Orrella dioscoreae: one gene and its partner. The main gene of each other region encodes a partner of the protein of the gene in region 2 in a complex. Links are inferred from orthologs where the notes say so. Each region holds a gene or a part of one and is shown on either strand. Other genes may lie near its edges.

Evidence for each region. Proteins that work in one complex are often made in the same cells at the same time.
Region 1: the proteins of ODI_RS14880 (region 2) and ODI_RS01395 are in contact, whole or in part, in a cryo-EM structure (PDB 8I8X), measured with the Escherichia coli proteins. The link is inferred for Orrella dioscoreae from one-to-one orthologs.

Annotation. Positions count from the first base shown.
Region 1 is NZ_LT907988.1:278,968-282,060, reverse strand. The notes cover bases 256-3,093. They hold ODI_RS01395 (MlaA family lipoprotein), read left to right. Parts: upstream 256-1,205; coding sequence 1,206-1,982; downstream 1,983-3,093. Other genes in these bases: ODI_RS01385 (ABC transporter ATP-binding protein), read left to right, coding at 2,865-3,093; ODI_RS01390 (MlaC/ttg2D family ABC transporter substrate-binding protein), read left to right, coding at 1,997-2,644; mlaD (outer membrane lipid asymmetry maintenance protein MlaD), read left to right, coding at 614-1,153; mlaE (lipid asymmetry maintenance ABC transporter permease subunit MlaE), read left to right, coding at 256-535. In the rest of the region: more of mlaE, read left to right, coding at 1-255. UniProt on the Escherichia coli protein: Involved in a phospholipid transport pathway that maintains lipid asymmetry in the outer membrane by retrograde trafficking of phospholipids from the outer membrane to the inner membrane.
Region 2 is NZ_LT907988.1:3,210,252-3,213,580, reverse strand. What follows is about bases 298-3,140. They hold ODI_RS14880 (porin), read left to right. Parts: upstream 298-1,082; coding sequence 1,083-2,198; downstream 2,199-3,140. Other genes in these bases: ODI_RS14870 (MarR family winged helix-turn-helix transcriptional regulator), read left to right, coding at 3,014-3,140; ODI_RS14875 (LysE family translocator), read right to left, coding at 2,250-2,885; ODI_RS14885 (sugar phosphate isomerase/epimerase family protein), read left to right, coding at 298-989. In the rest of the region: ODI_RS14890 (dihydrodipicolinate synthase family protein), read left to right, coding at 1-98; more of ODI_RS14885, read left to right, coding at 102-297; more of ODI_RS14870, read left to right, coding at 3,141-3,329.

The DNA of each region.
Region 1 (3,093 bases), 2.9 Mb from region 2 along the record:
CGAGGAATCGCTGGGCCTGCTGGTGGCGCTGTCGCTCGTGCGCGAGCTGGGGCCGGTGGTGACGGCACTGCTCTTCGCCGGCCGCGCCGGCACGTCCCTGACCGCCGAGATCGGCCTCATGAAGGCGGGCGAGCAGCTCTCCGCCATGGAAGTCATGGCCGTGGACCCGCTGCGCCGCGTGCTGGTGCCGCGGCTCTGGGGCGGCATCATCGCCATGCCCGTGCTGGCGGCCATCTTCTCGATGGTCGGCATCATGGGCGGCTGGGTCGTGGGCGTGCTGATGATCGGGGTGGACGCAGGCGCCTTCTGGTCGCAGATGCAGGGCGGCGTCGACGTCTGGAACGACGTGGCCAACGGCGTCATCAAGAGCGTGGTGTTCGGGGTGGCGGTCACGCTGATCGCCCTCTATGAAGGGTGGCACGCGCGCCCCACGCCCGAAGGCGTGGCACGCGCCACCACCCGCACGGTGGTCGCCGGCTCGCTCGCGGTGCTGGGCCTGGACTTCCTGCTGACCGCCCTGATGTTCGGCAACTGATTTTCGGCAACGGATGATCAACGCCTGACATCGTACGCCAACACGCATTCAACGCACATACATACGGAACGGATAACCATGACGCGCGACAAAACCGATTTCTGGGTAGGCCTCTTCGTGCTGCTGGGCGCGGCAGCGGTGGTATTCCTGGCCCTGCGGGCCGGCAACCTGAGCTCCTTCTCGTTCGCCCCCACCTACACGCTGACCGCCAACTTCGACAACATCGGCGGCCTGAAGCCCCGCGCCGCGGTCAAGAGCGCCGGCGTGGTGGTCGGCCGGATCAAGCACATCGGCTTCGACGACCAGATGTACCAGGCCGTCGTCACGATGGAGCTGGAACAGGGCTATGACTTCCCGACGGACTCCTCGGCCAAGATCCTCACCTCGGGCCTCCTGGGCGAGCAATACATCGGCCTGGAAGCCGGCGGGGATGACAAGTTCTTTGCCGATGGTGAAAAAATCCGTTATACCCAGAGCGCCGTGGTGCTGGAGAACCTGATCAGCCAGTTCCTCTACAACACCGCCGAACGCCAGGGCGGCGACGAGGCAGCGCCCGCCAATCCGCCGGCCGCCGATGCGCCGCCCCCGCCCGCGCCGGCTCCCGCGCCGCAGCAATGATTCCAATGATTCATCTCGCGACCAGACCAATTCGAACAAGGATCGTTTCTCCATGAAGACCGCAACCTCCCTTACCCGCCTGGCCTGCGCGCTCTCCGCGGCCGCCCTGCTGGCCGGCTGCGCCACGTCCTCGCAGCCTGACCCGCGCGACCCCTGGGAAGGGATGAACCGCGGCATCTACCAGTTCAACGACACCTTCGACCGCGCGCTGCTGCGTCCGGTGGCGCAGGGTTACGACTACATCGTCCCCGATCCCATCCAGAACTGCGTGCACAACATGTTCTCGAACCTGGGCGACGTCTGGTCGGCCGCCAACAGCTTCCTGCAGGCGCGCGGCCACGACTTCTTCAACACCCTGGGCCGTTTCCTCTTCAACACCACCATGGGCGTGGGCGGCTGCTTCGACGTCGCCACGGCCAACGGCGCGCGCAAGATCCCCAACGACCTGGGCGTGACGCTGGGCGTCTGGGGCATCGGCCAGGGGCCGTACCTGGTGCTGCCGTTCCTGGGCGCGAGCACCGTGCGTGACGGCGTCGGCACGGTCGGCGGCTTCTACGGGAACGTTGCGGCGGTCGGCAGCATCGAAAACGTGCGTCTGCGCAATTCGCTGTGGGGGCTGGAGGTCGTCGACCGCCGCGCCTCGCTGCTGGAGGTCACGGACACCGTCGACCGCACCGCGATCGATCCGTACAGTTTCATCCGCGACGCCTACCTCCAGCGCCGCAACGCCCAGGTGCTGCAACGCACCGGCGGCGCCGACAGCGACAACCTGCCGGATTACTCGGATGACGAGGACGACGTCCCCGCCACGCCCGCCGGCCAGAACTGAAAGGAGTCTTCTTTATGCAAGCTATCCGCAACATGAACGTCTTCGGTTTCGCCTCCCGCCTGGCCCTCACCGGCCTGCTCGCCCTGGGCGTGGCCGCCACGCCCGCGCGCGCGCAAGCGGTCAACCAGCAGGCCGCGCCCAACGAGTTCGTGCAACAGGTCGCCGACCAGTTGCTGGCCGTGCTCAAGAAGGACACCACGCTGCGCTCGGGCAACCTCGCCCGCATCAACCAGGTCGTGGACCAGCAACTGCTGCCCTATGTGAACTTCGAGCGCACCACGCGCCTGGCCGCCGGGCGCAACTGGCGCCAGGCCACGCCCGAACAGCAGGCCGCGCTGTCGCAGGCCTTCCGCGGCACCCTGATCCGCACCTACAGCGGCGCGCTCACCAAGGTCGACCAGGGCACCTCGGTGCGCCTGCTGCCCTTCCGCGGCGACCCCAACGCCGACGACGTGGTCGTGCGCTCGCAGATCATCCCGCAGGCCAACGCCCAGCCGGTGGGCGTGGACTACCGACTGGAAAAGACGCCCAAGGGCTGGCTGATCTATGACCTGAACGTCGAAGGCATCTGGCTGATCGAGAACTATCGCAACCAGTTCGCCCAGGAAATCAACCGCAGCGGCATCGACGGCCTGATCAAGGCGCTGAACTCGAGGCAGTAGGGCCCCCCCCGAGGCGCTGACGCGCCTCCCCCCCCAGGGGGGCGGCACTGGCGGACCGGCGAAGCCGGCTCCGCGGTGCCCCGGCTCCCTGAGGTTCTTGCGAAGACCGCTGCCGGTCGCCCTGAAAGTCCCTCCCCGGCAGGGGTATGCCGGGAGTTACGGGATCACCCCTATATAATCGGCGATCCGCGCTTTTCCGGGGCCTGCGCGCCCTGTCCTCATGTCCGCCGTCCGTCTCGACCACGTCTCCAAGATCTACCCGACCCGGGCCCCCGGACTCTTCGGGCGGTTCAAGGCCGCCCCCGACCAGGGCTTCCAGGCCCTCGACGACGTCAGCCTGGACATCCAGCCCGGCGAATTCTTCGGCCTGCTGGGCCCCAACGGCGCGGGCAAGACCACCCTCATTTCCATCCTGGCGGGCCTGGCGCGCGCCAGCGGCGGCACCGCCA
Region 2 (3,329 bases):
AGCTGTTCCGGCTGGCCGACCAGGCCAACCTGCTGGCCTGGCCCGACCTTGCCACGCATCGCATGCGCACGCTGCTGGCGTTGCACGGCGTGGAGTAGGCCATGCGCGATTTCTCGAACGATCACGACTGGCTGTCCATCAACACCGCCACCGTGCGCCGGCAGGGCGGCGCCGAGGTGCCGCTTGCCCGCATCATCGACCAGTGCGCGCGACATGGCATCCAGGCCATCAGCCCGTGGCGCGACCAGGTTGCCGCGGCCGGCCTGGCGCAGGTGTGCAGCCAACTGCGCGCGCATGGCATCGGCCTGTCCGGCTATTGCCGGGGCGGCTTCTTCACGGCGGCCGACGAGGCGGGGCGCCGCGCCGCGCTGGATGACAACCGTCGCGCCATCGACGAGGCCCTCGCGCTGGACGCGCCTTGCGTGGTGCTGGTGGTGGGGTCCTTGCCAGGCGCACTGGAAGGCAAGGCGTTGCACAAGGACATCGGCGGCGCGCGCGCGCAGGTGCGCGACGGCATCGCTGAAACGCTGGCCTATGCCCGCGAGGCCGGGATGCCGCTCGCCATCGAACCCTTGCACCCGATGCAAGCCGCCGAGCGTGCCTGCATCAATACGCTGGCCCAGGCGCTGGACCTGTGCGAGACGCTGGACCCGCTGGCGCAAGGCGGCCGCGCCATGCTGGGCGTGGCGCTGGACGTCTATCACGTCTGGTGGGATCCCGAGCTGGAACGCCAGATCGCCCGCGCCGGCCGGGATCGCCTGTTCGCCTATCACGTGTGCGATTGGCGCCTGCCCACCCGTGACCTGCTGTCGGACCGCGCCATGATGGGCGACGGCGTCATCGACCTGCCCAGGATCCGGGGCTGGGTGGAGGCCGCGGGTTACGCGGGCTACAGCGAAGTCGAGATCTTCTCGGAAGCAGACTGGTGGCAGCGCAGCGGCGAAGACATTCTGCAGACCTGCATCACGCGGCACCGGACAGTGGTGTAGCCGTGCCTCTCCCGCCGCTGGCCGGTCCGGCGGACGCGCGGCGGAAAAAACATAAATCACAACAACGCCCAATCACGGGGTGGGAGACAACTCATGCAAAAACTTTGCGTATCCATGGCGCTGTGCACGGCATCCGGCCTGGCGTTTGCGCAAGCGGGCACGTCGGTGACGCTGTACGGCACGGTCGATGGCGGCGTGCAATACCAGTCGATCAAGATCCCGAACGTCGGCAGCCAGTCGCGCACGGGCGCGCACTCAGGAGGACAGACGGGGGACCGCTGGGGCCTGCGCGGTTCGGAAGACCTGGGCGATGGCTGGCGTGCGCTCTTCACGCTGGAGGCGGGCTACACGCTGCAGACCGGCCAGCATGCGGATACGCAGCGCACGGCCTTCAACAGGCAGGCCTTCCTGGGCCTGGGCAGCAAGGACTGGGGTACCTTGACGCTGGGGCGCCAGTACGGCCAGGGCTTCCTGTACTTCAGCGGCATCGGTCCTTTCGGCAACGGCTTCGGCCTGGGCTCGCAATCGGTGGCTTTCGGTTCGTCGCTGGTGCGCTACGACGGCATGGCCAAGTACGAGACACCGAACATCGGCGGCTTCACCGGCGCGATCGGCTACTCGAACGAAGCGGGCTTCGGCGCGGGCACCGCGTGGGACGACACGTCGGCGACCGCGCTGGCCATCGGCTTGCGCTATGCCGGCGGTCCCCTGAGCGCCATCGCCACGTTCGACCGCCTGGCCCGCGTGCAGACGCCGGCCAACGATGGAACGGGCACCCTGAAGGCGTGGATCGTGGGCGCGGCCTATGACTTCGAGATCCTCAAGCTGTCGCTGGCCTATGGCCAGGACATCGATGGGCGGATCGCGGCGGGCAACACCCTGCTGGGCAGCCTGGGCGCCGCCTTGCCGGCGCCCAACGGCCGCTACCTGGAGGGCTTCAAGGCGCACAACTATCTGGTGGGCGCGACGGTGCCGGTGGGCAGGGCGGGCAAGCTGCTGGGGGCGTGGTCGGCATCGGACTCCAACCTGGACGTGCCGGCGCCGGGCGGCAACGGCATTGCCACGCAGCATGGCTTCAGCCTGGGCTATACCTACGAGCTGTCCAAGCGCACCAACCTGTATGCCATCGGCACGTATCTGCGCAATGCCGCCTATATCGACGATGCGCGCAGCCAGGAATACCGCGTCGGCCTCCTGCACCGGTTCTAGGCGGCGGCAGCGGCGCGGCGTCTGCACACCGCGCCGCATGGGCGAGACAGGTCAAGCCTGGCGGTCGTCCGTGGCGATGCGCAAGGCCAGCAGCGCCAGGACGCCGCCCATCAGGTAACGCTGCGCGCGCTGCCAGCCTTCGTGGCGCGACAGCAGTTGGGCAATGCGTGCGGCGCCCAGCACCAGCAGCAAGTTGACCACGCCGCTGACCGTGATCTGCACGGCGCCCAGGCTGACGCTCTGCCACAGGATCGAGCCGCGTTCGGGATGCAGGAACTGCGGGAAGAAGGACAGGTAGAACAACGCGACCTTGGGATTCAGCACGTTGGTCAGGAAGCCCATGCGGAACAGCTTCGCGGGCGGGTCCAGGGGCAAGGCGCGCGCGGCGAAGAGCGGCTGGCCGCCGGGCTTGACCGACTGCCAGGCGAGCCACAGCAGATAGGCCGCGCCCAGCAGCCGGATGGCCTCGAAGGCATAGGGGACGGCGGCCAGCAGCGCCGTGAGGCCGACCGAGGCCGCCACCAGATGCACCAGGAAACCCAGCAACACGCCGGCCAGCGAAATCACGCCCGCCTGCCGGCCCTGGCACAAGGCGCGCGAGATGCAATAGATCATGTTGGGACCGGGCGTCAGCACCAGGACCAGGGCGGCCAGGGCGAACCAGGCCAATTCGGTGAGGGTCAGCATGGGGGCTCGCGAAGAAGGGGGGACTGCCTGCGGCTGATTCTATGCCTGGCGCCGTGGCCAGGCGAGGGATGGACGCAGGAATAAAAAATCGCTTGCGTTTAAATAGCGCGCTATATAAACTGCGACGCATGGACACCCGCCAACCCGCCGACTCCCTGCTCCAGCTCGATGGCCAGCTTTGCTTTGCGCTGTACTCCGCAACGCTGGCCATGAACAAGGTGTATCGCAAGCTGTTGCGCGAGCTGGGCCTGACTTATCCGCAATACCTGGTAATGCTGGTGTTGTGGGAGGGCGACGCCCTGACCGTGACGGATATCGGCGAACGCCTGTACCTGGACTCGGCCACGCTGACGCCCTTGCTCAAGCGCCTGGAAGCGGCAGGACTGGTCAGCCGGGCGCGCAGCGCCAGCGATGAGCGCCAGGTGATCATCAGCCTGACCAGCC